Regions from separate parts of the Lysinibacillus sp. FSL K6-0075 genome, predicted to be linked through region 3. Evidence: riboswitches for the same ligand, from Rfam matches in the RefSeq annotation. Region 3 holds a riboswitch; each other region holds the start of a gene.
What was found. Region 3 has a riboswitch for lysine ahead of MHB65_RS11935 (transporter substrate-binding domain-containing protein). Riboswitches for the same ligand answer to the same signal wherever they lie in the genome.
Positions count from the first base shown of each region.

Region 1: linked by a shared signal. The riboswitch ahead of MHB65_RS17295 (aspartate kinase) and the one ahead of MHB65_RS11935 (transporter substrate-binding domain-containing protein) in region 3 are both predicted to bind lysine.
Region 2: linked by a shared signal. The riboswitch ahead of MHB65_RS01375 (amino acid permease) and the one ahead of MHB65_RS11935 (transporter substrate-binding domain-containing protein) in region 3 are both predicted to bind lysine.

Region 1 is NZ_CP151947.1:3,527,597-3,530,849, forward strand. Features, by position in the region: gene MHB65_RS17290 (YslB family protein) at 1-306, shown strand, start outside; gene MHB65_RS17295 (aspartate kinase) at 400-1,626, opposite strand; lysine riboswitch at 1,761-1,939, opposite strand; gene uvrC (excinuclease ABC subunit UvrC) at 2,048-3,253, opposite strand, start outside.
Region 2 is NZ_CP151947.1:290,154-293,406, forward strand. Features, by position in the region: gene MHB65_RS01370 (MFS transporter) at 1-1,066, opposite strand, end outside; lysine riboswitch at 1,245-1,421, shown strand; gene MHB65_RS01375 (amino acid permease) at 1,504-2,967, shown strand; gene MHB65_RS01380 (response regulator transcription factor) at 3,122-3,253, shown strand, end outside.
Region 3 is NZ_CP151947.1:2,430,523-2,433,775, forward strand. Features, by position in the region: gene odhB (2-oxoglutarate dehydrogenase complex dihydrolipoyllysine-residue succinyltransferase) at 1-1,087, shown strand, start outside; lysine riboswitch at 1,429-1,615, shown strand; gene MHB65_RS11935 (transporter substrate-binding domain-containing protein) at 1,735-2,592, shown strand; gene MHB65_RS11940 (amino acid ABC transporter permease) at 2,763-3,253, shown strand, end outside.

The DNA.
Region 1 (3,253 bases), 1.1 Mb from region 3:
AAGTTCCCATGTAAAAGTCAAGATGAACTTATCGCATTTTTCGCAGATGCCTGCTGGGGTACATTAGAGCTTATGAAGGAATCAAAGGATGGACGCATTTTCCAGTTGACAAACGACCCTGAAATTCTGCAAATTAAACAACGTAGCTTTAAACTTGAAGCAGGATTTATAGCAGAGCAAATTCAACTAGCTAAAGGCTATCTTACAGAATGCTATAATGAAAAGCGAGAAAAGCAACAATACGTCATGTTTACAGTCAAATGGGACGTCAAAGAACGTATTATGAATACCATTCCCTCAGAGTAATAAAAAGGATTGTCTCCCCCTAACGGGATGACAATCCTTCTTTTTTCTTCCTTTAATTTTGGACAATTACATAAAATGCTGTTTCTTCTATTATTATATGTAAAGTGCTTGCTCTAAATTAAACTCATCATGCAGTGCATTAGCTGCTTGGATCATATCATCCTGTGGTACAACAACAGAAACTTTTATTTCAGAAGTACTTACCATTTTTACAGGGATATTTTCACGACGTAACCGATCAAACATACGAGCAGCAACACCTGGATTAGAGGCCATCCCTGAACCAATAATGGAAACTTTCGCCAACCCTATTTCGAAGTCTGCAAAACTAAATCCGAGTGATAATTTACTATCTTCTAGAACACGTAATGCTTCTGCAAATTCCTCTTTTAAAATAGAAAACGAAACAGTTGGTTTCAGCCCATCAATAATGGCTTGAACAATAATATCTACATTAATGCGGTTCTCAGCAAGAATAGTAAATATATCTGCTAATGAAGCATTAGAGAAAGCATCATACCCTACTGTTAAACGAATAATATCTGATTCAAAGGCCACGCCACGAACAACTAAGTTTTTTTCCATTTCCACTTCCTCCTTCAATAAAGTGCCTACTGACTCTACTAAACTTGAGCGTATGATAACAGGCATTTGAAATTTCTTTGCTAACTCCACCGCACGTGGATGTATGACATGAGATCCTAAATGAGATAATTCCAACATTTCATCATAGGAAATTTCCTGGAGCTTTTGGGCATGTGTCACATAACATGGATCTGCTGTATAAACACCGTCCACATTTGTATACATATCAGCTCGCTCCGCTTCCAATGCGATGGCAAGCGCTACAGCTGCCGTTTCAGCTCCACCTTTCCCAAGCATGGTGATATTGTGATCTTCGTCAACCCCTTGTTCTCCAGCAATGACTACAATTTGCCCCTGTGCAAAGTGTTCTTCGATTCGACTAACATCAATATAGTCGATACGCGCATGCCGATACATACCATCCGTATGAATACCTGCCTGCCATCCAGTCAGAGACACAGCCTGATAGCCCGCGTCCTGTAAGGCAATGGCAAATAAAGCACTAGATAATTGAGAGCCTGTAGACAAAACTGCATCTAATTCTCGTTTTGAAACATCGTCAGTTAGTTGATGTACCATCATTTTCATTTCTTTGGCAGTATGTCCCATTGCTGCAACAACTACCACTACATCAAATCCTCTGTCCTTTTCAGCAATCGCTTTCCGAGCTGCCTGTTGGATTTGTTCAGTAGAAGCTAATGCAGCTCCTCCAAACTTCATCACGATTTTAGCCATTTCTTTCGTTCTCCCTTCCAGTCCATGTATTTCACCTAATTACAGGAGACAAAACAGTTTCTAGAAAAACTAAAAGGCAGCCTCCACATAACGTGAAAGCTGCCTATAACATGTACAATAATCGTAACTTGCCCATGTGTGATAGCTCTCCGAAACGTTTAGAATCGACAGTCTTACATTTCTTAAATGCAAAACCAGTACAGCAATGGAAACAACAACGCTGTACTTCGGCAAGCTCCCCTTTCACACAATATCTCTGGACTTGTCCATCCTCCATTGTGTTACTCTTGAATCTTGCACCTCTATCATCACCTTAAAGTGAATGTATTCAATTCATTAAGCTTTAGCGTAAACAAGCTAGTCACGCCAGTTAGCTCTCCATAACATTGAAAACAATGTTATTTATAACCATAGCACATGCCTATTCCTTTGACAATGATTCTTGCTGAAAATAGCTAAAAATTTGGCTTGCTAAATTAGCGGGCATCCCAGCCTCCTGTAATGCTAGCTCGCTCGCCTCTCGAATTTTTTTGACTGAACCGAAATATTTAAGCAACTGTTGCTTACGTTTTGGTCCTACCCCTTCAATATGATCTAATACAGATTGAATGGCATGCTTCTCATGCTGTTGACGCAAGAAGGTAATAGCAAAGCGGTGGACTTCGTCTTGAATTCGTTGTAATAAATAAAAGCCATCACTTGTACGGTTTAAGGCAATCACCTCTGGCGGATCACCAAACAATAGCTGAGATGTATTATGCTTGTCATCCTTGGCTAAACCAGCAATCGGTATGACAAGACCAAGCTCATCTTCTAGTACTTCACGGGCTACTTCCATTTGCCCCTTACCACCATCAATTAACACTAAATCTGGTAATGGTAGACCTTCCTTTAAAACACGTATATATCGACGACGTATAACCTCCTGCATTGCACCGTAATCATCATGCTTGGCTGCTGAACGCGTTTTATATTTTCGGTATTCCTTTTTCGCAGGCTTCCCATCAATGAAAACAACCATGGCAGATACTGCATCCGTTCCATGCATATGACTATTATCAAAAGCCTCAATTCGTAAAGGTGCACTAATACCCATTGCTTCACCTAGTGCCTCACAAGCACCAATCGTACGTTCTTCCTGACGTTCTATTAGCTGGAATTTAGCTGCCACAGCAATTTCGGCATTTTTGGTTGCTAATTCAACCAGTTCCTTCTTTTGTCCTCTTTTTGGTGTAAGAACTTTGATCTCTAATAATTCCGTTAAGATGGCTGCATCAATGGCTTGTGGAATAAAAATTTCTTTTGGCTTAATATGCTCTGGCTTTTCATAAAAGCGCCCAACAAATGTTAAAAATTCTTCCTCTGCATCCTGATAGATCGGGAAAATCGAGACATCACGCTCAATCAGTTTACCTTGGCGCACAAAGAAAACCTGAACACACATCCACCCTTTTTCAACGGCATAGCCAAATACATCGCGATTTGTTGTATCACTTGATACTATTTTTTGTTTCTGCATGACCGTATCAATATGGGCAATTTGATCTCGAAATTCCTTCGCTCGTTCAAATTCTAGGTTTTCAGCGGCTGCAAGCATTTTAACTTCAAGCTCTTTTTTGACTGCCTC
Region 2 (3,253 bases), 2.1 Mb from region 3:
ATAAATAACCCAAAGATTGTGCAAAGCCTGATAAATCAGCTGCCTCAAATGCAGTACGAGTGCGGAGAGTGAAGAACATCATTGCTAGGGCGAATGAAGAACCTCCTGCTAACCCTAGAAGGACCATCCACAGTACACCAAGACTAGTCCATTCCATGACAACACCAACAAACCCTACTAAATAGAAAGATGTAAACATCAATACAAGGGGGCGTTGTGAAGTCATTTTACCTGCAATTATAGGCACAGCTAAAGCCATTGGTACTTGTGAGAATTGCATGATGGAAAACATCCAACCGGCCTTGTCAGGAGCTAGCCCTTGGGCAATATAGATCTCGGGAATCCAAGCTGCAGTCGTGTAGAATAATAAAGACTGTAACCCCATTGCGCCTGTGACAGCCCAAGTAACAGGTGATTTCCATAAAGGTGTACCTGTCTTTTTAGATGTAGTAACTGGTTCGGGTTTATTTGATTTTAATTGAGGTATCCAAATTAAGATTGTAATGAGAACGAGTACGAGTGCAATGGACAGCGCACCTTGCCAGCCTAACGATGAATTGGCTATAGGATAGCTAATACCAGCACCAAGACCAGCAGTTAAATTCATGGACATGGTGAAAAAGGCCATCAATAAACCGACATGGTATGGAAATTTTAATTTTAATAATCCTGGAATAAGTACATTTCCAAAAGAAATGGCTACGCCAATTAGCACAGTACCTAATAGAAGTAACTCTGTTGTACCGAGTGAACGTAGGACAATCCCAAAGGCCAATAGAAAAGTTGATAAAAATAATGTTAGCTCAAGCCCTAGTTTGCGTGCTACAACTGGTGCAAATGGAGATATAATAGCAAAAGCAAGCAATGGAATCGTTGTTAGAAAGCCTGCCAATACATTAGATATCCCAAGATCTTCACGGATAAAGGATATAATTGGGCCAACAACAGTTAGTGGCATTCGTAATGTAGAGGCTATAAAGATAACTCCGAAAACTAAAAGTAAGGTTGTTCCTTTCCAGCTAATTTTTTTACTAGGATAACTAGCGGAATGATCATTTGTAGTCAAAATAAAATCCCCCCTAATCATAACCATTCTAATTGAACTACTATAACACTTTATCACACTATTAAAAATAGTAGAAGATTCATAAAATACAGAACATTTTCCGTTATATTGAAATGTCTATGGTCTTATGTTAGTATAATAAACATCATAAATTTAATAATTATATGCCTCATGTTTGTATTGAGGTAGAGGTCGCGATATTTATAAGTATGCTAATTGAAATGACAAGCATTGATGAAATTAGCTGAAAGGAAATATTGCCGAAGTGTGAGGGGACTTGAAAACCTCATGCTGGGGCTGTCTCCGAAAGGAACAGAACTGTCACGTTTGCACAACGTGTTGAGCTATCATTTAGGAAAAACTGAGGATTAACGTAGCCATCACAGTGTATATGTGATGGCATTTTTTTGCCTCATAAATAGGAAGGAAGCTATATCGTGAGTGAAATAAAAGTAAATCAGCTTGGTCATAAAGCACCGAAGCTGAAAAAAGAATTAAAAAGCCGCCATATTACAATGATTTCTTTAGGCGGTACAATCGGTACGGGGCTATTTTTAGCCAGTGGTGGTGCTATTGCACAGGCAGGACCTGGGGGCGCATTGCTGGCCTATGCCTTAATCGGTATTATGGTATATTTTTTAATGACGAGCTTAGGGGAAATGGCTGCGTATATGCCATCATCAGGTTCATTTAGTACCTACGCAACCAAATTTGTAGATCCTGCTTTAGGATTTGCATTAGGCTGGAACTATTGGTATAACTGGGCAATCACAATTGCTGCAGAAATCGCTGCCGTGTCATTAATTATGAAATATTGGTTCCCAGATAGCTCATCAGCACTGTGGACAGTATTATTTATTGCTGTTGTACTGACGTTTAATTTACTATCCGTAAAAAGTTATGGTGAAAGTGAATATTGGTTTGCCATGATTAAAGTCGTAACGGTCATCGTTTTTATTATCATTAGCTTACTAATGATTTTTGGTATTTTAGGTGGGCAGGCTCCTGTAGGTTTCACTAATTTCTTTATTAGTGATGGGCCATTCCATGGTGGCTTCCTTGCTACATTTGGTATTTTCCTAGCTGCTGGATTTTCATTCCAAGGGACAGAATTACTTGGAATTACAGCTGGTGAAACAGATGATCCTGGTAAAAATATTCCGAAGGCTGTTAAATCTGTATTTTGGCGTATTCTTTTGTTTTATATTTTAGCGATTGGTGCAATTGGGATGCTGATTCCATTCACAGATGAACGTTTATTATCAGAAGATATCGCAGTATCACCGTTTACACTAGTGTTTGACCGCCTAGGTATTGCCTTTGCTGCTTCATTAATGAATGCCATTATTTTAACGGCTATGCTGTCAGCAGGAAATTCAGGCCTGTATGCATCTTCTCGTATGCTATGGCAATTAGCGGTGGAAGGACATGCACCTAAATTTTTCGCAAAGCTAAGTCGTCGAGGTATTCCGATTTATGCACTGATGGCAACATTAGCTGTAGGTTGTTTAGCATTTTTAGCGTCATTCTTTGGTGATGGAGTGGTTTATATCTGGCTATTAAATGCCTCTGGAATGTCAGGCTTTATTGCATGGCTGGGTATTGCATTTAGTCATTATCGTTTCCGTCGAGCGTTTGATGCACAGGGCTTAGATCCAAAGTTATTACCTTATAAAGCCAAATTATATCCATTTGGACCATTATTTGCTTTTACCGTTTGTATGATCGTAGTCATTGGACAAAATTACACAGCCTTTACAGGTGATAAAATTGATTGGTATGGCATCCTTGTTTCGTATATCGGGATTCCACTATTTTTAGCACTATGGTTTGGCTATAAAATAAAGCACAAAACCAAAATGCTGCCACTTAAAGATTGTGATTTAAAAGTTGAAGAGTAAATAATAGAGCTGTTCTGTAAACCAAAGAGTGATGGGTTTATAGGACAGCTCTTTTTCGACACTCATGAACAAAATCTCTCAAAATAAACATCATAAATATGGTAATGTAATATAGATATGGAAATTTAGAGTTGGCAGGGAGAGGTGTATGATAGTGCAAAAGCATATTTTACTCGTAGAAGATGATGAAGCCATTCGTGAAATGGTCGATAATTACTTAACAATGGAAGGTTTCTCTGTCACAACAACGACCAATGGCGAAGAAGCATTACGAAGTTGTTTAGAA
Region 3 (3,253 bases):
TTTAGCTGAAGAAGGCGATACTGTACTAGTTGGTCAAGTTATCGCAGTAGTAGAAGCAGGCGAAGGCGCAGCAGCAGCTCCAGCGGCAGCACCAACTGAAGCAGCTCCAGCTCCAGCAGCGCCACAAGCAGCACCTGCACCAGTTGCAGCGGCTCCAGTAGTAGAAGAAACTTCTGGTGAGCGTGTAGTTGCATCGCCAGCAGCACGTCGTCTTGCACGTGAAAAAGGTATTGACCTTGCAGCGGTATCTCCAGTAGATCCACAAGGACGCGTACGTGTACAAGATGTAGCAGCACATGGTACAGCACCAGCTGTAGCACCAGTAGCAGCACCTACATCAGTAGCAACTTCAGGTGGCCCAGTAGTATTCACACCAGCAGCTAATTCTGACCGTGTAACAATTGAAAAAATGAGCCGTCGTCGTCAAACAATTGCAAAACGTTTATTAGAAGTGAAACAATCAACAGCAATGTTAACAACATTCAACGAAATTGACATGACAAACATCATGGCACTTCGTAAACGTAAACAAGAAGAGTTTGTGAAAGCAAACGACATCAAACTTGGTTTCATGTCATTCTTTACAAAAGCTGTTGTTGCAGCACTGAAAAAATACCCATACGTAAACGCTCAAATCTCTGGCGATGAAATTCATTTAAATAACTTCTTTGATATCGGTATTGCTGTATCAACTGAAGAAGGTTTAGTCGTACCAGTTGTACGCGATGCAAACAGCAAAAACTTCGCTGAAATCGAAAAAGATATCGCTAACTTAGCGACAAAAGCTCGTGATAAAAAATTAGGCCTAAATGACATGGCTGGTGGATCATTCACAATCACAAACGGTGGTGTATTCGGTTCATTAATGTCAACACCAATTATGAACGGTACGCAAGCTGGTATTTTAGGTATGCACTCAATTGTTAACCGTCCAGTTGGCGTAAATGGTGAAGTTCAAATCCGTCCAATGATGTATGTAGCACTTTCTTACGATCACCGTATCATCGATGGAAAAGATTCTGTAGGATTCTTAAAAACAGTTAAAGAATTAATCGAAAATCCTGAAGATTTATTATTAAATTCATAATGCCATTAAACCCTGCGAACAATGTTCAGCAGGGTTTTTTTGTGCATGACGAAAGGTTTTGACCGATTCTATTTTTGAAAGAGTACGAATGTTATATCGTTTAGAGGAGCCAAAAGAAATAAACACAACTTTTCTCACAGAGAGCATATACGCTCTAATAAAAATTTGTTGTAATTTTCGGAAATATCGATGAAAGCTCAACGATTTAAAATGGATAGGGAACGCACAATACCCTAATATTGTCATTAGTCAGAAAAATGTTAAAACTGTCTTGACGAACATATTAGTTTTATAGTAGTATCTAAATATCAATTAAATAAACAAACCTCACGAATATTTACCAGTGAGGTAGAGGCGCGGTATTTATTAGTTCATTGTAGAGTACAAGCAAGCGAAGACGCAATGAAGAAGGAAATATCGCCGAAGTATAAAAGGAGCTCGTACTTTTATACTGGGTCTGCAGTGAATAAGTGCAGGACTGTCCTAGTAAATGGATTTCCAGATTTACTAGGTTGTGCTATCTCGGAAACATGGAAATTATAGTGAGGATTTGGGCAACTGTCATAAAAGGTAAGACCTAAGTTCAATATACTTAGGTCTTTTTTAGTACAGTTGTCTTATTTTTTTACAGAAAAGGGGAGTTTTTCATGAAAAGAAAATGGTTGTTAGTAATGATCTCTATCATGACGGCAATTGTGCTAGCTGCATGTGGCACAAGTGACAAAAAAGAGGGCGGTTCAGGTGATGCTGGAGCTGACAAAGAAGAAGGCGGCGGTGAATTCCGAATTGGAATGGAGGCTGGCTACCCACCGTTCAACTGGACACAGCAAGACGATGCGAATGGCGCTGTGAAAATAGCGGATAATGCAGAGTATGCAGGCGGCTATGATGTACAAATGGCGAAGAAAATCGCTGAAGGTTTAGGCAAAGAGTTAGTCATTGTTAAAATGGAGTGGGACGGATTAGTGCCAGCGCTACAATCGAACAAAATTGATGCGATTATCGCAGGGATGTCACCAACAGAAGAACGTAAGAAAACAATTGATTTTACAGAAAACTATTACACATCTGATTTTGTGATGGTTATTAAAAAAGGTAGTAAATATGAAGATGCAAAATCGATTCAAGATTTCTCAGGTGCTAAAATTACATCACAATTAAATACATCAAACTACACAGTGATTGATCAAATCAAAGGTGTAGAAAAACAAACGGCAATGGAAAGCTTCCCAGCAATGCGTGTGGCGTTAGAAGCAGGTAAAATTGATGGCTATGTAGCTGAACGTCCAGAGGGTATTTCTGCTGCTGCTGCCAACGATAAGTTCACATATGTAGCATTTGAAGAAGGCTTTGATACAGATCCATCAAATACTTCAATTGCTGTAGGCTTACGTAAGGACGACGCAAATCGTGAAAAAATCAATGAAGTCCTAAAAGGCATTTCGGAAGACGATCGTCAAGCGATTATGGAAGAAGCTATTTCGCAACAACCAGCAGCACAATAATGACAAGGCACGGGCTAGTTGCTAGTCCGTGCATGATCATTTCATCATTATCAAAATGAGAACCTCTCTACATAATGATAATGTCCTAGCGTGACAAAACATAGAATGGTAGAAAGAGCTAGGACACAAAAGAAATAAGCAAGCAAGATGACATTGTTAGGAGGAACATCATGAGTCTTGAATGGATACTTTCAATTATTGAAAACAACTGGCAAATGTTTTTACGAGGTGCGTATTATACGTTACTGATTTCGAGTATTAGTACAATTATTGGTGCATTTATCGGATTTTTCATCGGAATTATGCATACGATTCCAGTTCGTAAAAAAGGTGTGAAATTTTATAGCTTAAAGCTCATTAAATTTATACTGACATGCTATGTTGAATTTTTCCGTGGTACACCAATGATTGTACAGGCTATGGTTGTCTACTACGGATTAGATATTGCATTCGGTATCGATATGCACTTTATTACAGCAGGTATTTTAGTCGTTTCCCTCAATACAGGGGCATACATGGCAGAAATTGTTCGTGGTGGTATTGTATCGATTGATAATGGTCAATACGAGGCAGCATCAGCAATTGGTATGAATCACTTCCAAATTATGATTCACGTTGTCTTACCACAAGTAGCGCGTAACGTCTTACCAGCGACTGGTAA